2 regions of the Caballeronia eucalypticola genome follow, and region 1 is predicted to be linked to the other one. Evidence: riboswitches for the same ligand, from Rfam matches in the RefSeq annotation. Region 1 holds a riboswitch; the other holds the start of a gene.

The links. Region 1 has a riboswitch for FMN ahead of ribB (3,4-dihydroxy-2-butanone-4-phosphate synthase). Riboswitches for the same ligand answer to the same signal wherever they lie in the genome.
Region 2: it holds a riboswitch for FMN, as region 1 does, so the genes downstream of both, ACMX25_RS11395 (6,7-dimethyl-8-ribityllumazine synthase) here and ribB (3,4-dihydroxy-2-butanone-4-phosphate synthase) in region 1, are expected to answer to the same signal.

What each region holds. Positions count from the first base shown of each region.
Region 1 covers NZ_JBLKRU010000008.1:123,724-133,912, forward strand. The annotation lists gene ybeY (rRNA maturation RNase YbeY) at 1-124, opposite strand, end outside; gene ACMX25_RS12110 (PhoH family protein) at 127-1,236, opposite strand; gene miaB (tRNA (N6-isopentenyl adenosine(37)-C2)-methylthiotransferase MiaB) at 1,270-2,631, opposite strand; gene ACMX25_RS12120 (LysR family transcriptional regulator) at 2,791-3,756, opposite strand; gene ACMX25_RS12125 (VOC family protein) at 3,890-4,285, shown strand; gene ACMX25_RS12130 (MFS transporter) at 4,295-5,473, shown strand; gene ACMX25_RS12135 (hypothetical protein) at 5,613-6,482, shown strand; gene ribB (3,4-dihydroxy-2-butanone-4-phosphate synthase) at 6,569-7,288, opposite strand; FMN riboswitch at 7,449-7,628, opposite strand; gene ACMX25_RS12145 (helix-turn-helix domain-containing protein) at 7,729-8,502, opposite strand; gene glpD (glycerol-3-phosphate dehydrogenase) at 8,667-10,189, opposite strand, start outside.
Region 2 covers NZ_JBLKRU010000007.1:226,432-236,620, reverse strand. The annotation lists gene ACMX25_RS11445 (rhodanese-like domain-containing protein) at 1-147, opposite strand, end outside; gene metC (cystathionine beta-lyase) at 181-1,368, opposite strand; gene ACMX25_RS11435 (cysteine dioxygenase family protein) at 1,368-1,994, opposite strand; gene ACMX25_RS11430 (amino acid ABC transporter ATP-binding protein) at 2,027-2,920, opposite strand; gene ACMX25_RS11425 (transporter substrate-binding domain-containing protein) at 3,239-4,075, shown strand; gene ACMX25_RS11420 (ABC transporter permease subunit) at 4,077-4,820, shown strand; gene ACMX25_RS11415 (amino acid ABC transporter permease) at 4,810-5,622, shown strand; gene tauA (taurine ABC transporter substrate-binding protein) at 5,768-6,787, shown strand; gene ACMX25_RS11405 (taurine ABC transporter ATP-binding protein) at 6,784-7,575, shown strand; gene ACMX25_RS11400 (ABC transporter permease subunit) at 7,575-8,426, shown strand; FMN riboswitch at 8,543-8,737, shown strand; gene ACMX25_RS11395 (6,7-dimethyl-8-ribityllumazine synthase) at 8,823-9,329, shown strand; gene ACMX25_RS11390 (YlcI/YnfO family protein) at 9,498-9,638, shown strand; gene ACMX25_RS11385 (MFS transporter) at 9,897-10,189, shown strand, end outside.

The DNA.
Region 1 (10,189 bases):
GTTCCGCGTCCGCGAACAGCGACGCCTTGATCCAGCCGGCGACGGTTGCGCGCGGCAATAGCGCCTTGTGTTCAGGGAACGTCTTGGCGGCCGGGAACTGCAGTGTCAGTGCAAGTTTGGGCATGCTTATTCAGAGCGATATTTCGCGGCGGCAATCGCGGCGGCCGCGGCATCGCGCTCCGACTGCGCGTCGTACGCTTCCACAATCCGCGCGACCAGCGGGTGCCGTACTACGTCTACGCTCGTGAACTTCGTCATCGCGATACCGCGGACATCGGCCAGGATGTGTTGCGCTTCAATCAGCCCGCTCCTGTGCCCACGCGGCAAATCGACTTGCGTGGTGTCGCCGGTGACAACGGCCTTCGACCCGAAACCGATCCGCGTCAGGAACATCTTCATCTGCTCGGGCGTAGTGTTCTGCGCCTCGTCCAAAATGATGAACGCATGATTCAGCGTCCGGCCGCGCATGTACGCGAGCGGCGCGATTTCGATCATCTGGCGCTCGAACATTTTTGCGGTTTTATCGAAGCCGAGCAGGTCGTAGAGTGCGTCGTAAAGCGGCCGCAAATACGGATCCACTTTCTGCGCGAGATCGCCCGGCAGGAAACCCAAGCGCTCGCCGGCTTCCACCGCCGGACGCGTCAGCACAATCCGCTTCACCTGATCGCGCTCGAGCGAATCCACCGCGCACGCTACCGCCAGATACGTTTTACCCGTACCCGCCGGGCCGATGCCAAACGTGACATCGTGCGCAATGATCTGCTTCAGGTATTCACGCTGCATGGGCGTGCGGCCGCGCAGATCGGCGCGTCGCGTGTACAGCTTCGGCCCCGGATCTTCCTCTTCGCCCAGGTCGATGGTCACGTTGGGTTCATCGAAGGGATGATCGGGGTCGCCACGGAAACGCGGATCGACGGGCTCGGAATTCAGGTTATTCGATGGCCTGTTGGCATTCAACCCATGCCGCGCCGCATTGCGCGCTTCGACCAGCGCAAGCTGGATGTCGTCCACCGACAACGTGTCTTTCGCGCGATTGTAGAAATTCTCGAGCGCCGCCAGCGCAACCTTCGCGCCGCGCCCGCGGATGGTGATCTTGTGTCCGCGACGCGTCAGCGTCACGTCGAGCGCCTGCTCGATCTGCCGCAAGTTTTCGTCGAGCGGGCCACACAGGTTGGCGAGCCGCGCGTTGTCGTCGCGCGGAGCGGTGAATTCCAGGTGCTGCTGAGCGGTCTTCAAGGCTAGAGTCGGGTTCCTGTCGAAGCTGCGGTTTTAGTGAGTTGTCGCGGGCGTCATGATTAATTCGCCGCGCAACGAATGCGGATACGCCACGTTGATTTCCACATCGACCATCTGGCCAATCAGCCGCTTGTGCGACGAGATCGGCGCCGGGAAATTCACCACGCGATTATTCTCCGTGCGTCCGGCGAGTTCGCTCGGATCCTTGCGCGACGGGCCTTCCACCAGAATGCGCTGCACCGAACCCAGCATGGAATGGCTGATCTTCGCCACGTTCGCCTCGATGGTCGCCTGCAAATGCTGCAAACGCTTGAGCTTCACTTCGCGCGGGGTGTCGTCGTGCAGGTTCGCAGCCGGCGTGCCCGGACGCGGGCTGTAGATGAACGAGAAACTGGTGTCGTAACTCATTTCGTCGATGAGCTTCATCATCTTCTGGAAGTCATCTTCCGTCTCGCCCGGGAACCCGACAATCATGTCGGTAGACAGCGACAAATCCGGACGAATCGCGCGCAATTTGCGGATCACCGACTTGTATTCGAGCACGGTATAACCGCGCTTCATGGCCATCAAAATACGGTCGGAACCGTGCTGCACGGGCAAGTGCAAGTGGCTCACGAGCTTCGGCACTTTCGCGTATGTATCGATCAGGCGTTGCGTGAATTCCTTCGGATGCGACGTGGTGTAGCGAATCCGCTCAATACCCGGAATCTCCGCGACGTATTCAATCAGCGTAGCGAAATCCGCGATATCCGTGGAATGCTGTGTCACTGGGCCGCGATACGCATTCACGTTCTGCCCCAGCATGGTGACTTCGCGCACGCCTTGGTCGGCGAGACCGGCGATTTCGGTCAGCACGTCATCCAGCGGTCGCGATACTTCTTCGCCGCGCGTGTAGGGCACCACGCAATAGCTGCAGTACTTGCTGCAACCTTCCATGATCGATACAAACGCGCTCGGGCCATCCACACGCGCCGGCGGCAGATGATCGAATTTTTCGATTTCCGGGAACGAGATGTCGACTTGCGAACGTCCGGTGGAACGTCGTTTCGCAATCATGTCCGGCAGACGATGCAGCGTCTGCGGGCCGAACACCAGGTCCACATACGGCGCGCGGGACACAATCGCTGCGCCTTCCTGGCTCGCCACGCAACCGCCTACGCCAATGATCAGGTTCGGATTCGCTTCCTTCAATTCGCGCACGCGGCCGAGATCGGAGAAAACCTTTTCCTGGGCTTTTTCGCGCACCGAACATGTGTTGAAGAGAATGACGTCGGCGTCTTCCGGCGTGAACGTCTGGGTGAGGCCGTTGGCTGCGCCGAGCACGTCGACCATTTTGTCGGAGTCGTACTCGTTCATCTGGCAGCCAAAGGTCTTTACATACACTTTCTTGGTCATGAATTTCGCCGGTCGCAGTGATTAGTCTGGGGGCGCGGTATTTAATGCGTTGAAGGGAATTATCTGTTTCGTTTCGTCGGCTTTTAACGCTGCTTTAGGCCTATTTCGCTTGAATTGGCCGAAATTTGCACGTTGCAGCACTCGACGGTTAGCTTGATATTATAGCGTCCGCTCGACTTCGTGACCCTGCTGGCCGGGCGGGTAGGCCAGGTCGCCGAGCAATTCCGCCGTCGCAAGGTCGAAGCGTTCGATCAGGAAGTCCAGCAGCACGCGCACCCGTGGCGCCCTATACCGGTTGCAGTGATACACAGCGTGGACAGCCGCCTCGTTCGAACACCAGTCTGCCAGCAAAATTTTCAGCGCGCCGGAGTGGACATCGGCGGCTATATCCCAGATCGATTTGTGCGCAATGCCCTGACCGGCCAGCGCCCAGGCGCGGGTCAGCGCGCCGTCGTTGGTTTCCCAGGCCTCGCTGAGCGGCACGGTGTGGGTGAAACGCTCGTCGCCGCGGACGAACTGGAACTCGTTGAACGTTGCCGTCGATGTCACCAGCACCGTGAACGTGTGCGCGGCGAGATCGGCGGGCGTTTTCGGTTCGCCGTGCCGCGCCAGGTATTCCGGCGATGCGCACAGCACACGCCGGTTCGGCGCCAGCCGACGGGCAATCAGATTGCCCTCCGACGGCCGGTTAAAGCGAATCGCCAGATCAATCTCTTCCAGCAGCAGGTTCGATACCGAATCCGACAGCGTCAGCGAAAAGCTCACATCCGGATACAGGCGGCTGAATTCATCGAGCCAATGGCACAGCAGGTTGCGGCCGAAATCCGATGTGGCCGAGATCCGCACCTTGCCGCGCACGAGATTCTGGCCGGCGTGCAGCGCGGCTTCGCCGTCGTCGATAGCCTGCAGCGCGATCCGGCAATGCTGCAAATAAAGCCGGCCTTCGTCGGTGAGCCTGAGTTGGCGCGTGGTGCGCTCGAACAGCCGCGCGGTGAGCGATTTCTCCAGCTTGAGCAGCCGGGCGCTGGCCGCCGCCGGCGATAAACCCAGCTTGCGCCCCGCCGCGGACAAGCTGCCGAGCGCGGCGGCTTCAGTGAACAGGCGCATGTCGCCGAGTCGATCCATTGCGATTCTCAATTTGCTTTTGATAATGGTTCAAATGCTACGCCAATTATCAAAACGTTCCTGGGCGCGCAAAATTTGGTGCATTGCAGTGTATGAGGTTGACTGTGCAGCCCGAATTTGCTGGAAACATCCGATGAAACTCGATCACGTCACGATCGTCGCGCCCGATTGCGAGCCGATCCGCCATTTTCTCGTCGATATAGCCGGCATGAAAGTCGGCCCGCGCCCGCCATTCGGCATAGGCGGGTTTTGGCTTTATCTCGATGACACGCCCGCCGTGCATTTGATCGAAAGCGGCTCGGTGCTGGCTTCGCCGCCCGGTGGCCGGGCGGCCACGCGCATCGATCACCTGGCGTTGCGGGTTCAAAGCGCGGCCGAATGGCAGGCGTTGCTCGCACGCCTGCACGAACACGCGATCCCGTTTTCCGAAGCCGAGGTTCCGCTCGTCCGCGAACGGCAAGTGTTCGTGCAGCTTGCGCCGGGCGTGGTCATCGAATTCGTGACATCGCTTTCCTTATTCTCAAACTAGGGGATCTTCATGCCTATTCCACTTCTGGCGCTCGCGATCAGCGCGTTCGCTATTGGGACGACCGAGTTCGTCATCATGGGGCTGCTGCCCGATGTCGCCCGCGATCTGGCTGTATCGATACCATCGGCGGGATTCCTCGTCACCGGCTACGCGCTGGGCGTCGCCGTGGGCGCGCCGCTGCTCGCCGTGCTGACTGCAAAAATGCCGCGCAAACTCGCGCTGCAATTGCTGATGGGCGTGTTTATCGTCGGCAATGTGCTGTGCGCCGTTGCACCCGGTTATTCGATGCTCATGATCGCCCGCGTGGTGACGTCGTTCGCGCACGGCTCGTTTTTCGGCATTGGCGCGGTGGTCGCGGCGTCGCTGGTTCCGGCTGAAAAACGCGCCAGCGCGATTGCTCTGATGTTCACCGGGCTCACGCTCGCGAATGTGCTCGGCGTGCCGTTCGGGACGTTTATCGGTCAGGAATTCGGCTGGCGCACGACATTCTGGGTCGTGGCGGCGCTCGGCGTGTTGTCGCTGGTCGGCGTGACAGCGCTCGTGCCGAACAAGCACGATTCGGGGCCGTCGAACTTCGGCCGCGAACTGCGCGTGCTGAAGGAGCCCCAAGTCTGGCTCGCGCTGGCAATGACCGTGCTCGGTTTCGGCGGCGTGTTCGTGGTCTTCACCTACATTGCGCCGATCCTCGAGCAGATCAGCGGATTTTCGCCACATGGCGTCACGCTGGTGCTCGTGTTGTTCGGGGTTGGATTGACGATCGGCAATACGATTGGCGGCAAACTGGCCGACCGGGCGCTGATGCCATCGCTGATGGGCATTCTCGTCGCGCTCGCGATCATCATGGCTATCTTCGCGAAGACCAGCCATAACCAGACGCTCGCGGCCATCACGATCTTTATCTGGGGCATCGCTGCGTTCGCCACCGTGCCGCCGCTGCAAACGCGCGTGGTGGAGACGGCGAAACACGCGCCGAACCTGGCGTCGACGCTGAATATCGGCGCGTTCAATTTGGGGAATGCCGGCGGCGCGTGGCTGGGCGGCGTGGTGTTGAGCCAGGGACATCCGCTCGATTCGCTGCCGTGGGTCGCGGCCGTGGTGGCCGTGGTCGCGCTCGGCGTGACCTGGTATGCGGCCCGGCTTGATCGCGGCGGGCAGGGAACGCGTGCGGCCGCGGTGGATGCCATTTGAGTTCGCGTGGCGTGCTGCATGGGGAATACCCACGCCAAGGCTGTGCCGGATGTTGACCCGGCGTCCTCAACCGACTAGCGTGTCGTGCGAGCCGCATTCGCGGCTTTATCGCTTCATCACGCTTTTCGACCGAGGTTTTATGGAAGACATCACGCTGCGCCAATGCCTGACGGGCGCATGGCGCGACGCCGCCTCCGCCGTACGACACATGCCGATCGTATTTCTAGTGGCGTTCGTCGCCGTGCTCGCAACCGGAACCGCCGGATACAAGGCGCAATTTTCCGGGTTGGCGGCATCGGACAGTTCGCTCACGGCCATGACCAGCAGCAGCGCCGGTCACGCCGCGGGGTTCACTCAAGGGCTGATTTCCCTTGGCGTCACCTTCGTACAGACGCTGGTCCTCGCTGTGCTGGCCGTATTCGTGGTCCGCTTTGCGATGAAGTTGCACGCTGAATCCGCCGCATCTGCCGCCGCACCGGTCTCCACGCCTGCGCCGATGCACCTCTGGGACGCCGGTATCCGGCGCTATGTCCTGCTCTGCATCGCGTTACTTGCGGGGTACGTAGGCGCGGCGCTCGCGGTCATGATCGCCTGGATCGGGTTGCGGCTGGCGGGGTTGTCGAGCGGCACCTCAATGGCCGCGGCCGCCACGCTCGCGGTGCTGGTTGTTTGCGGCGTGAGTTATGTGTCTGCGCGGCTTGCCTTGCTGTTTCCGCACACGGCTGTTGGTGGCCGGATCCAGTGGCGCGCCGCCTGGGAGGACACGCGCGGACATTTCTGGTTCATCACGACAGCCGCCTTGCTTGCGATCCTGCCGGTCGTCGGCATTGCGACGGTGCTGACCGTGGTTGCGGAAATGCTGGCGACGGCCGGGTCTATCGGCAGCCTGACCATGGGTTTGATGGTCGTGCAAAGCGTAGGCACGCTGCTTTATACGGCGACGGGGGCAACTTGCTCGGTGTGGCTTTATAGAAAATTCGCGGCGATTTTGAGGGCGGAAGCCGTGTGATTTTTGCCGGGTTCTTCCACAACCCATAAATAAAAAGCGCGACCCTTTTGTTCAGGGCCGCGCTTTTTTATTGCTTCTATGCGTCGTTAAACCGTTTCTTCCGCAAGTTCGCGTGCGGCGGCAAGCACCATCCGGAAATCGGCGAGTTCGGCGATTGTCAGCACCGGAATGTTGCGCTCCTTCACAAACGCATCGATCTGAGCACCGCGCGCCATCGTGCCGTCCGGGTTCATCAATTCGCACAGTACGCCGGCTGGCTTCAACCCGGCGAGGATAGCCAGATCGACGGTTCCTTCCGTATGACCGCGCCGGGTCAGCACGCCGCCCGGCTGCGCGCGCAGCGGGAACACATGGCCGGGACTCACGATATCGCCAGCCTTCGCGTTATCGGCAATCGCAGCGCGGATCGTGGTCAGCCGGTCAATGGCCGATACGCCCGTCGTCACGCCCTCGCGTGCTTCGATAGAAACCGTGAACGCCGTGCCGTATTTGCTGCCGTTGTCGGCGACCATCGGCGGCAAGTGGAGCGCGCGAACGGTCTCGTCAGGAAGGCACAGGCACACAATGCCGCTGCACTCCCGGATCATCAGCGCCATGCCTTCGACATCAAGCTTTTCAGCGGCGTAAATCAGGTCGGCTTCGTTCTCGCGATCGTCGTCGTCGAGCAGGGCGACCGCGCGGCCTTCGCGCAACGCTTGCAGGGCAGCGGCAATTCGATGAGGGATCGCAACGGACGCTTCACCTGCACGAAGTTGCGCAAGATCGGCAAAGGCGGTGGCCGGGGAGGTGAAAACTGAATCGGACATGAGTGAAACGCTCTCGCAAAAGAAAATGGGGCGAAAAACGTTTCAGGGCATTGCAAACAGACAGAACGACACGCGTCTTCAACGCCGTCAATTCGACAGCGCCGGTTTAACGCGGACGCAAATGCGCCGCGGCAAACACGCGAAACGGACATGACCGTCTGCACATCTTCTTCCATCCGGACTATGACCGTCGGCTCTGGCATCTCACCAGATCTGCTGACCCCGCTGGGCGGCTCGCAATGACTTGCAAGCTGCATTCACAGGCGCTCGCGGGCTCGCGAGAGGCTTTCGCCGCTCGCATACCGCCGGTGGGGAATTGCACCCCGCCCTGAAGACGTACTGACTTGTCGCTAAACACTTAAAAACGCGACGATTTTCAGGATACAGCAGACTTGCCAATGTTGCAGTACTGCCTGCCTCTAGCTTGCAGGCAAGCTTGCTTAGCTGGCATCGTCGATACGACGTGAATCGGCCGGAACATGCCAGCGCGGCGGCGTTTCCGCGTTCACCGTCACCTGGTACGCGCGCGCTTCCGTGTTGCCGGGATTGCGCAGCGTGTGGGGTTGATCGGCGTCGAACACAATGGCGTCGCCGGTGGCCAGCAACTGCGCCCGGTCATGCACGCGAATTTCCAGCGTGCCGTCGCTCACAACCAGGTTGATCGTGGTGCCGGGTGGATGCGCGCTGCCGGGTTCGGCGTGCAGCGGCGCAATCCTCAGTTCATGGAATTCCGCCGATGCAGGCGCGCTCAACGGAAACAGCGGCCGGGCGGAAAAGCGTCCATTCGATGTCACCATCCGCGTTGCCTCTTCAGCCGGCAAATATTCGATGCCATTGATCGCGTGGCGTCGCAGGAACGCCGCCACCGATACCTTCAGCGCGCTCGCAATCTTGTGCAGTACCTTGATGGACGGCACGCTACGCCCGGATTCGATCTGCGCCAACATGGCGCGCGATACGCCGGACGCGCGAGCGAGGGCATCGAGCGAGAGCTGGCGTTCGGCGCGCAGCCGCGCGAGGTTCACGCCAACCAGGTATTCGAGCGCGTCGTTCGCTTCCTGCGCGTCCGTTGGCTGCGTGTGAAGCGCGTTTGCCGGGGTGTTTGCCACGGTGTTTGCCGCACGCGCCTGTGTTGCCTCGGCGTGTTCGGCCGGCGCGCGCGCATCGAACGACTCGCGCACGAGTTCCAGCGATGAATAAGCCGATGCAACCATGATGAGCCTCCAGTCTTTCAATCGTTCAGTCGATCAGACCCGCTCGGCGAACCGGCGCGGGAACGAGTGAAGGCAAGACTAGCATTCGCTCAACTGGCGGCAAACGAAGATATCGTCACACCGTTATGAGGTGCCGCAGGGTAGCTATTCGCGGCAACCCCTCGTTAAACGACCGTGCGAGCGGGTGCGGGTGCGGGTGCGGGTGTGGGCGGCGTGGATTGCGTGGGTGACGTCTCCCGCAGCTCGGCATCGGGTTTGCTCGACGCGAACCACGCGTCAATGCGGCGAACCACGTCTTCAAGCGATCCCGGCTCCAGATGCAGGCCGAGTTTCGAGCGGCGCCAGAGCACGTCGTCCGCACAGGTCGCCCATTCGTTGTCGCGCATGTAGCGGAGTTCGGCTTCGTAGAGGCCGGGCGCCAGGGCCTCGCCGAGGTCGGCGAGCGAGCCGGCATTGCCTAGAAGCTTCTGAGCGCGCGTTCCGTACGCCCGCGCGTAACGGTGCGCGAGTTCGCCCGGCAGCCAGCTGTTGCGTTGCTTGAACGAGCTGAGAAAAAGCGCGAAGTCGGCGTTGGCAATGTCCCCCCCCGGCAGCGGCGCGCCCTCGGTCCAGGTTTTACTCCGCGCCGGCGATTGCAGCGCTGCCCCCAGCTTGTCGACGGCTTCTTCGGCCAGCTTGCGAAACGTGGTGATCTTGCCACCGAACACCGATAACAGCGGCGCTTCGTTCGCGGGCGTGTCGAGTTCCAGCAGGTAATCGCGCGTGACGGCCGATGCGTTCTCCGCGTTTTCGTCCTCGAGCAGGCCGCGCACGCCGGCGTAGGTCCAGCAGACATCAGCCGGGCTGATGTGCTTCTTGAAGTAGCGATTGATGGAGTCGCAAAGGTACGCGGTTTCTTCCGGGCTGATCACGACTTTCGATGGATCGCCGTGATACTCGAGGTCCGTGGTTCCGATCAGCGTGTAGTCGTGCTCATACGGAATGGCGAAAATGATGCGCTTGTCCGGATTCTGGAAAATGTACGCGTGCTCGTGCTCAAAGAGGCGCCGGGTGACAATGTGGCTTCCCTTGACCAATCGCACGGTGTGGCGCGTATGCGTGTTGCTGTTGAGCGAATCCTTGAGCAGGTCGCTGACCCACGGACCAGCCGCGTTTGCGATGGAGCGCGCCCGAATCTCAAAGGTCGCGCCCTGGTTGTCGGCGAGCGCGGCATGCCAAACGCCTTCGCCGCGCCGCGCACTCACCAGACGCGTGCGCGTCTTGATGACGGCGCCGTGTTCCTGCGCATCGACGGCGTTAAGCGCGACGAGGCGAGCGTCGTCCACCCAGCCGTCGGAATAGACAAACCCACGTTTGATTGAGTCGATAAGCGGAGCGCCCGCCGGGTGCCGGCGCATTTTGATGCCCCGGGAGCCGGGCAGCAATTCGCGGCGCGCAAGGTGATCGTAGAGGAACAGGCCGGCGCGGATCATCCAGGCGGGGCGCAGGTTCGGCATGTGCGGCATCACGAAACGCAACGGCCATATGATGTGCGGCGCCGCGCGCAGCAACACTTCACGTTCCTGGAGCGCCTTGCGCACGAGCCGATATTCGCCGTATTCGAGATAACGAAGCCCGCCGTGAATGAGCTTCGTACTCGACGACGACGTGTGCGAAGCCAGGTCGTCCTTTTCGCACAGCATGACGG
Region 2 (10,189 bases), on a different contig from region 1:
CGGCAACGGGACGGCGAAGAACGGATGTCCTTCACCGAATTGCCCGGCTTCGCGGACATCGAGCAAGGCGATTTCGGCTTCATCGTTGAGCCATGCGCGGACACTCGATGCATCGATGAAAGCAGCGTCGTTTTGGATTAAGGTCATCGGGGAAGGGTCAAAATGAGTAAGGAACTGCCTTTAGGACAGCACGCTGCGAAACGCTTGAGCAAGGTCAAGGATGAGATCGTCCGCATCCTCCAGCCCAATGTGCAACCGGATCACGGCTTCCGGTCCCTGCCAATAACTCTGGGAACGCAAACGCCGCGGCGGTGCAATCAGGGCGAGGCTTTCATAACCGCCCCATGAGGCGCCAATACTGAACAGCTTCAACGCGTCGATAAACGCAGCAGCCTGGCTGGTATCGGCGTCGCGTACAGCGAACGAGACCAGCCCGTTTGCGCCGTGGAAATCTCGCGACCACAATGCATGTCCAGGATCATTCGCCAACGCTGGATGGAAGACCCGTGTGACTTGCTTCACGCGTTGCAGATACGACGCAACGGCAAACGCGCCGCGCGCGTGTTGCGCAAGGCGTACGGGCAACGTACGGATGCCGCGCAATGCGAGGTAAGCGTCGTCGGCGCTGACGCTTAAGCCCAGTGCGTCGTGAGTTTCTCTCAAGCGATGCCCGATGGCTGCATCGGCGGTCGATACAGCGCCCTGCATCAAGTCAGAGTGTCCGCCCAGATACTTGGTCACAGCCTGAATGGAGATATCCGCGCCCAGCGCCAGCGGTTGATAGAGCAAGCCCGCGCCCCACGTGTTGTCGGCGGCGAGCAAGACTCCTTCCTCGTGCGCGAAATCCGCAAGCGCCGGCAGGTCGATGATCTCGTAGAGAAACGAACTCGGCGACTCCGCATAGATGAGTCGCGTATTGGCGCGAAGCAGCTTATGCGGCAAACCCTCGGTTGCGCTGAAATAGGTGAACTCAACGCCCAGTCGCGTCAACAGCGGTTCTATCCGTTCTCGAACGGGCCCGTATACACCGTCGTGAACCAGCACGTGATCGCCCGGTGACAACAGGCCAATGAACACCAGTGAAATTGCCGACAAACCAGAGGGCGCAAGCAGCACGTCACGCGCCTCTTCCAGTTCCCCGATAGCCGCTTCCAGCGCCCGATGCGTCTGTGTGCCATGCCGGCCGTACGTGCTGACCGCCTCACCCGCGTCACGCCTTTTATGCAGCGTCGCGTGGCTCGACGTGTTCTCGAAACGCACCGTGCTTGTGCGTTCAACGGGCACATTGACTGGCGCAGCGCCATCCGTGAACGTCGGCGCACCGGCACGCATCAAGCGAGTAGCTTTACGCAGCAGCGGCGGACTCATCAGCCAACCGCCTGCGTGCCACGGTGCATGTGGGTCGTGTTATAGCGCACTACACGCCCGGTTTCGAGTTCATAACCCAGCCGGCCAGATAGCGTCTCCAGCGGCCGCCCATAGAGATGAAAATGCAGCGTGGGTGCGGCGCCCGTTACGTGGATGCTATGAATGTCTTCGGGCAGGAACGCGATCGGCGTACCTGGACGCACCACGACTTCACGCTCGATATCGAGCGTGGCACGTTCGGAGTCCGTGCCATCGTCCGTGCGCTGATACACGCGATTCAACTCTTCGCCCTCAAGCGCCGCGATGACAGCCCAAGTGTCGTGGTTATGCGGAATCGTGGTCTTGCCCGGCAGCAGCGAGTTCAGATAAAGCGCGAAACCGTCCTCGCCGGGATTCAACCGATATCGCGTCGACGTGTCGCCGCTGCCCGCTTGCGGCGGCGGAAAGTCTGCCGTAGTAAACAACTCGGCGTGGTTCGCAGCGAATGCCTGCAAGTGCGCGCTGATGTCATCGAGCGCGCCGCGGGTCACTCCCTGCTGGGCCATGATATGACGTACGTGGCCCAGCAAAACGGAAACAGCGGCCTGGCGTTCGCCAGTTTGATCGGGAGTGGTGGTTGCGGTCATTTAGGAATGAGTTCGGGATAAGTCTTGCGCGTTCAGGGAGTAGCCAAAGCGAGCGCCGCACTGTTTCGCGAGCGTTTGCGCAGCGCGCGCCGGTCGTCGCCGCGCGCCCGTTGCAGGAACAGGCGCGTGCGTTCATTCTCCGGCGCGCTGAAAATCTGCGACGGAGCGCCGTGCTCGACAATCACGCCGCCCTCCGTGAAAAACACTTCGTCGCTGACATCTTCGGCAAAGCGCATTTCATGCGTGACGAGCACGCAGGTCTGGCCATCGTCCACGAGTTCGCCAATCACCGTCAGCACTTCACCCACCGTCTCAGGATCGAGTGCAGAGGTCACTTCATCGAAGAGAATCAGGTCGGGACGCATGGCCAATGTCCGTGCAATAGCAACACGCTGCTGCTGCCCGCCAGATAGCTCGCCCGGATACGCATGGGCCTTGTCAGCTAACCTGACCTTCGCAAGCAGAGCGTGCGCGTCGTGCTCGGCTTCCGCGCGGCTTCGCCCAAGCACACTCATGGGCGCAATGGTGAGGTTGGCAAGCACGTTCAAGTGCGGAAACAGGTTGTATTGCTGGAACACGAAGCCAATGCGCTTGCGCAGCGCAATCTTCTGCGCATCGGTATGCTGCGCGCGGACATCGATTCCATCGACATGCACTTCGCCCTGCTGCGGCGCGATAAGGCCGTTGATCACACGTAGAAGCGTGGACTTACCGGAGCCGGATGGTCCGATGATAGAGACGGCTTCGCCGCGCCGCACGCGCAGATCGATACCCTTGAGCACTGGCACCGTCCCATAAGAGAGGTGGACGTCGCGCAACGAAACGAGCACGGGATCGGCGCTTCCCGCAGCGCCCGGTCGCGCTGGCGCATAGGCGAGGGGTTGAGAGTCCTGAAGCGGATCGAGCGCGAGTGCTAGCAGACTCATGCGGCCTCCACGGGCGTTGCTGCAGGAGCGCTGACCCTACGTCTCGAACGAATCAACTGTGTCATCGCGGGGTTCCTTCTTAATTCTCGAGCGCACAAAAGCATGCTGGAACGAAGATTTTAAGAACCGCGCCCTTTTTCGATAACCAAGCATTCGTCGAATCGATAGCAGCCTCCTTGCTAAGGATGCGCTCCACTCTCCGCGTAGCTCTTAAGACCCTTATCCGCTGCCCCGGTAATTTGCTTAGCAGATTCGCTTCCTTGGAGACCCGCAGGCGCTTAACTATTCTGTCTGGCTCTCCCGATCCTATGCAACGCCATGACCCTGACGAACCTGCGCCGCTTGCTTACGCCTCTCCTGCTCGCATCGGCCACGGCAGCATCCTTTGCCGCACACGCGGATGCCACCCTCGACAAAATCAACTCCCGTCACGAACTTGCGGTCGGTGTGCTGATCGGCGGCAGTCCGTTCGGTTCACTCGATCCCGCGACGCAACAACCCCGGGGTTTTAACGTGGACCTCGCGAACGAACTCGGCAAACGCCTGGGCGCGAAGGTGCAACTGGTGTCGGTGTTGCCTTCCACGCGGGTTCAGTTTCTCCAGCAGGGCAAGGTCGACATCCTGATCGCGAACATGGAGTACAACGCCCAGCGCGGCGAGATTCTGGATCACGTGGCCACGCCCTATTACCGCGTCGGCGGAACGGCAATCACCCTTAAAACAAGCGGTATTACGCGCTGGGAAGACCTGCGCGGCAAGCCGGTTTGCATCTCGCAGGGCAGCAGTTATATCCGCCCGGTAGTCGAACGCTACGGCGCGATCCCGCGAGCCTTTCCAGGCGCTTCCCAGTCGCTGCTTGCGTTGCGTGGCGGCAGTTGTGTCGCAGCCGTTCATGACGCTGCGCCACTGCTTTATCCGCTATTGCAGAGTGACCCTGAGTGGCATGACTACCGCGTGCTGCAACCTGAGATAGAACCCGCGCCGTCGGTGATCTGGGTCCGTCAGGGCGAACACGACACCGCCGCCAAACTCGATACATTCGTGCGCGATCTGCATCGTAACGGCTGGTTTATTGCGACCGAGGCGAAGAACGGCCTCAACCCGCCGTCGCCCGCGCTGGCCGAGTGGCACCGCCAATTGCCCGCGGAGAACTAGCATGGAGACGCTGCTGCACGGCTTCATTACGGCGACAGCGCGCATCGGGCTCGACTACCGCTTCCTGCTCGACGACTACGAGCGCGTGCCGTTCGTGCAGGGGCTGGGTGTCAGCATCGAGATCATCGTTTCGACCATGACCGCCAGTGCCATTGCCGGGCTCGTGCTGCTGCTCGCACTGCGCGGGCGCAACCGGCTGATCGCCGGGCTGGCGCGCTGTTTCATTGAAGTCACCCGCAATACGCCCACGCTGGTGCAGCTCTACTGCGCGTTTCTCGTGCTCAACATGCTGATTACGCAGTGGCTGCATGCGCGCGGTATCGATAACCCGTTCAAGCCGTTCTTCTGGGTCGTTCTGGTGTTGTCTCTGCACAAGGCGGCGTTTCACGCCGAAGCACTGCGTGCCGGATTTGACGCACTGCCTTCTCAAACACTGGAAGGCGCGGCTTCGCTCGGCTTTAGCCGCGCCACCCGTTTCTGGCGCATCGAGCTGCCGCTCGCGTTGCGCGCGGCGCTGCCGGCACTCGCTAACAACATGGTGGAACTGGTGAAAGCGTCGGCGGTGGCATCGGCGATTGCGGTGGGCGACGTCACCTACCAGTCCATCATGATCTGGACCCAGCGCGACAACGTGCTCGCGTTGATGCTGCTGATTCTCGCGTTCTTCGGCGTGCTCACCTGGCTCGTCACGCTCGCCGGCCGCTGGCTCGAGCGCCGTTACAGGATTCCCGGTTATGGCTACTGATTCGGCTTCCACCGTGGGCAAGCTCGCGCTCAACCTCAACCGCTTGCCGCCCGGTCTCTATGCCGTACTCGGCGTGCTGGCGACGGGCGCCGTATTGTGGTCGCTCGCGCCCGATACCGGCTCGCGCGGCGAGACGCTGGCACGCCTCGTCGAATGGGCGCCGGCGCTGGCGCACGGCTTTGCGATGAACGTGCTGATCAGTATCGGCGCAATCTTCATAGGAACGTTGATCGGCCTGCTCGCGGGTGCGCTCGCAATGTCGAAATCGTTCGTCGGGAAGCTGGCGAGAGTGTGGATTGTCGCGTTTCGCAACGCGCCGTGGCTCGTGCTGATCTACTTCACCACCTATGTGTTTCCCTTCGAGATCCATGTGTTCGGCGCCATCGTGCCGTTTCCCGACTGGCTCAAGGTCATGCTCGGGCTCGCTCTCCCGGCAAGCGCGAACATAGCGGAAGTATTTCGCGGCGCGGTGTCCTCCATCCCTTCAGCGCAATGGGAAGCGGCGGCTTCGCTTGCGTTTTCCCGTTCGCAGATCCTGCTGAAGATAGTCGTGCCGCAATGCATACGCCGCATGTTGCCGCCTTGGATGAACGTGTACGCCATCATCACCATGGGGACCGCGTTGTCATCGCTGGTCGGCATTCACGACTTGCTGGACACCGCGCAGATCGCCAGCAGCACGGTCGCGCGCAGCAGCTTTACGGTGCTGACCTACGTCGCGACACTCGTGATTTTCTTCGCCTACTGCTATCCCATTTCGCGGCTCACGCGCACGTTTGAAAAACGCCTGAGGACTGTATGAAGCACTGAGTAAAACCTTCCAACGCAACATGAAAAGCAACGCTTGAACAACGTCATTTGCAACGCACGAATGCTTCTAACCGCTTGAGCGCCGATTGCTTATAGTCGAAACCCTTCCACAAGACACTCTTGAACCGGGGCTTCCGATGAAACGCTTTTTCTCCTCTCTCCGCGCGTGCGCCGGGGTTGCACTTTTCGCCGTAGCCGCCAGCGCCGCTCATGCTCAATCGCGCGAAGTCGTGATCGGTTACCAGGACATGGTCGTACCGTGGCGCTACGCTCAAGTAAGCGGCGCAGTGGAAAAAGCGACGGGCTATAAGGTGACGTATCGCAAGCTCGGCAGCGGTGCCGACGTAATCCGCGCACTCGCGTCCGGGTCGATTCAACTGGGCGAAGCCGGGTCCAGCCCGATCGCGGCCGGCCTCTCGCAAGGCGTGGACATCTCCTTGTTCTGGATCCTCGACAACATCAACGACGCCGAAGCGCTCGTTGCCCGCGACGGCTCCGGCGTGACGAAGATAAGCGATCTCAAAGGCAAGAAGATTGGCCTGCCGTTCGTCTCCACCTCGCACTTCCATGCGCTTGTCGCACTGCAAAATGCCGGCGTCGATCCGTCGACGGTGAAGATCCTGAACCTGCGGCCGCCTGAAGTGGCTGCGGCCTGGGAACGCGGCGACATTGACGCCACTTATATCTGGGATCCGGTGCTGGCGAAGGTCAAGAAGAACGGCAAGGTGCTGATTACGTCGGGTGAAGTTGCGAAGGAAACCGGCAAGGCGACCTTCGACGGTTTCGCCGTCAGCCGCAAATTTGCCCAGGATAACGAAGCGTTCGTGACTAACCTCGTCAAGGTGCTTGCCGCGACCGACACGCAGTATCGGAACAATAAATCCGCCTGGACAGCCGGGTCGAAGGAAGTTGAAGGTGTAGCGCAGGAATCGGGAGCAACGGCTGCCGACGTGCCTGCGAGTCTCGCGCTGTATGCCTTCCCGACCCTCGCCGAGCAGGCTTCGCCGGCCTGGCTTGGCGGTGGCGCTCAGTCGGGCGCGGCGAAGTCGCTGGCGGCAACGGCAGCCTTCCTGAAGACGCAAGGCACGATCCAGAACCTGCTGCCCGACTATTCGGTTGGCGTTGACCCGCGCTTCGTGCAGCAAGCATCGCGATGAGCACGCTGGACATTCGCGGCCTCGGCGTGACCTATGAAGGCGCGACATCAGCCGCTCTGGAGGGCGTCGATCTGCAGATCGACAGCGGTGAGTTCGTGGTCGCGCTCGGTGCTTCCGGATGCGGTAAGACGACGCTGCTGAACTGTCTCGCAGGTTTCATCGATCCGACTGCCGGCGAGGCGCGGCTGAACGGCGAGCCGATCATCGGACCCGGTGCCGAACGTGGCGTCGTCTTTCAGAAATATGCATTGATGCCATGGCTCGACGTTATCGACAACGTCGCGCTCGGGCTTCGTTTTCAAGGTGTCGGGCGCACGCGGCGTCGTGAGATTGCGCGCGAGACGCTGGCGCTGGTGGGCCTGGAAAAGCACGCGAACGCGCGCGTCTACGCGCTCTCGGGCGGGATGCAGCAACGCGTGGGAATCGCACGCGCGCTTGCCAGCGATCCTCAAGTGTTACTGATGGATGAACCCATGGGCGCACTCGATGCATTGACTCGCGAGACCATGCAGGAACTCGTGCTCGATGTCTGGGGCCGCACCCGCAAGACCATTTTCTTCATCACGCATAGCGTGGAGGAAGCGTTGTTTCTTGCCACGCGGCTGGTCTTGATGACGCCGGGTCCTGGACGCATCGCGGAAAGCCACACATTACCGTTCGCGCGGCAGTTTCTTGAATCTCGCGATGCCCGCGCGGTGAAGTCGTCGCCCGAATTTATCGAGTGGCGCGAGCGGCTGGTTCGACGATTGCATGACGGATCTCACGCTACGCTGCAGGAGGTGACCTGATGAGTTCGATCGACTCGTTACCAACCGCTGCAGCCGTGTCGCGGCCTAAGCTAAAACGCAAACCGCGTCGTGGCCTTCCAGGTGAAGGTCCGACAGCTGCATTGAGCGTGTTGTCAGTTGCAGCCATTGCCGCGCTCTGGTGGGCGGCAACGTCATTTCATTGGGTAGCGCCGCTTTTCCTGCCCTCACCGCAAGCGGTGTGGAGCGCATTCATTGACGCATGGAATGGCCGTATTCAAGGCGGCTTGCCGCTGTCCGAGCATTTGCTGTGGAGCGCCATTCGCGTGTTCGGCGCGTTCGCATTGGCGAGCGTGACGGCCGTGCCTGTCGGCATCCTGATGGGCGTCAGCCGCATTGCGCGAGGCCTGCTCGATCCGCCCCTGGAGTTTTACCGGCCGCTGCCGCCGCTCGCGTATTTGCCGCTGGTCGTGATCTGGTTCGGTATCGATGAAACCGCGAAGCTGATCGTGATCTACCTCGCTTGCTTCGCTCCGATCGCGATGGCTGCACGCGCCGGTGCGCGAAGCGCAACCGCCGAGCAGGTGAACGCTGCGTATTCACTTGGCGGGAGCTTCGCGCAGGTTGTGCGGTTTGTCGTGCTGCCCGCCGCGTTGCCCGAGATCCTGACCGGCTTGCGGATTGCGATCGGATTTGGCTGGACCACGCTCGTCGCGGCCGAAATGGTGGCGGCAACGGCTGGACTTGGGCAGATGGTGTTGAACGCGTCGAGCTTTCTCAGAACCGATGTCGTGGTGATGGGGATCGTGCTGATCGGCTTGATCGCGTGGACTTTCGATCTCGGTATGCGCGCCCTGGAGCGGCGGTTGGTTCCCTGGCGCGGGAAGGCTTAGCGAGTGCCCGTCGTGGGCATGATGGTTCGGAAGAAACCCCATTGCCGTCGTTGAATAGCTAGCTAAGTACGGCGTATTTTTAAAAATCGTGATAATTTACGTTCCGTTCACTAAGAACGAGTTCTCGGGGCGGGGTGAAACTCCCCACCGGCGGTAATCGCGTACAGCTTCTGCGCGTAGCCCGCGAGCGCTTTGTGTTTTGCCTTGAATCTTCCGTCCATTTTGCGTGAAGGCGTGGCGAAACGCGAAGGTCAGCAGACCCGGTTTGATTCCGGGGCCGACGGTCATAGTCCGGATGAAAGAGAACGGGATGGCATGTGTCCGCTCGCGCGAAAGCATTTGCGTTAGAGGAGACGTGCCGTCCTTCGCCCTGTTCACACAAACAGGCTTAAATTTATGACGCTCGCAACGACCCTCGAAAGTAATCCTGCCGTTAGCTCGGCAGCCAAGTCCCGTGCACGCATCGCGTTCATTCAATCGTGCTGGCATCGCGACATTGTCGACCAATGCAAAGCGTCCTTCCTTAGCGCCATCCAGGCCCAGGGATTCAGCCGCGATGACATCGATCTCTACGAAGTCGCCGGGGCTTTCGAAATCCCCCTGCATGCGAAGCTGCTCGCTCAACGCGGCGGTTACGCGGCTATTGTTGCAGCGGGTCTTGTGGTCGATGGCGGTATCTATCGGCACGAGTTCGTGGCGCAGGCTGTCATCAACGGCTTGATGCAAGTGCAACTGGAAACGGGCACGCCGGTCTTGTCCGCTGTACTGACGCCGCATCACTTTCACTCTGGCGAAGAACACACGAAGTTCTTCCACGAGCATTTCGTCGTGAAGGGCGTTGAGGCGGCTACTGCTTGCGCCGATACCATTCGTAAGATCGCAGCGCTGGCAAACGTCCGATGATGTAGGTCGGATGCAAACTCAAAAGCGCCACGCGGGGATGTCAGCCTGCGTGGCGCTTTTTGCAATGACAGCATGCTCGGGATGCGGAAGCTGCCTGATCCAGTGCTGCCTCTAATCGGATTTGCTTGCATTCATTTCCAAAACACATGACCCCATGGAGCGTGAATCATGAAAACAGCCACTTTCCCGTCTGTACGAGTCGAACCAGAATTGCGCGAGGCAGCCGAAAGCGTCTTGCAGGAAGGTGAGTCTCTCCGGTTTTGTCAAACAAGCGATTCGCGAGAAGATCCTGCGTCGCCAGCAGCATAGTGAGTTCGTTGCTCGAGGACTCGCGTCACGGGACGACGCTAAGCGCAGCGGCGACTACATGTCGGCCGAGGAAATGCTTTCTCGCCTGAGTAAACGGCTCGCGACAGTACGGCACCAGTTGGAAGACGACTACCACTGACCGTCCACGACGCAATCGTTAGCATTTGAACGTTGCCGAACGTAAGCGCAAGATCCGGGGCGTATCGTGCGTCCCTGCGCACCATGATGATTGGGCCACCTCCCAAGGAGTCCCACTTCATGCCTTCTTCGCAAAACGAGCTTAACAAGCGCGCTCTCCGCATTATCCTGCCGTCCGCATTCCATCGATTAGCCTGGTCGAATCTGCTGGCGCAGTCCGCCGAGCAGATCAGTCTTGCCGCCGCACCGCTAGTTGCAGTTTTCCTGCTAGGCGCAAGCGCCGCGCAAACCGGCTTGCTGCAAACCGCCCAGACATTACCCTTTCTGCTCCTCTCATTACCGATGGGCGTCTATGCCGACCGTCATTCCCGACGTGGACTGATGGCAAGCGCAGAAGCCGTTCGCGTGCTGGC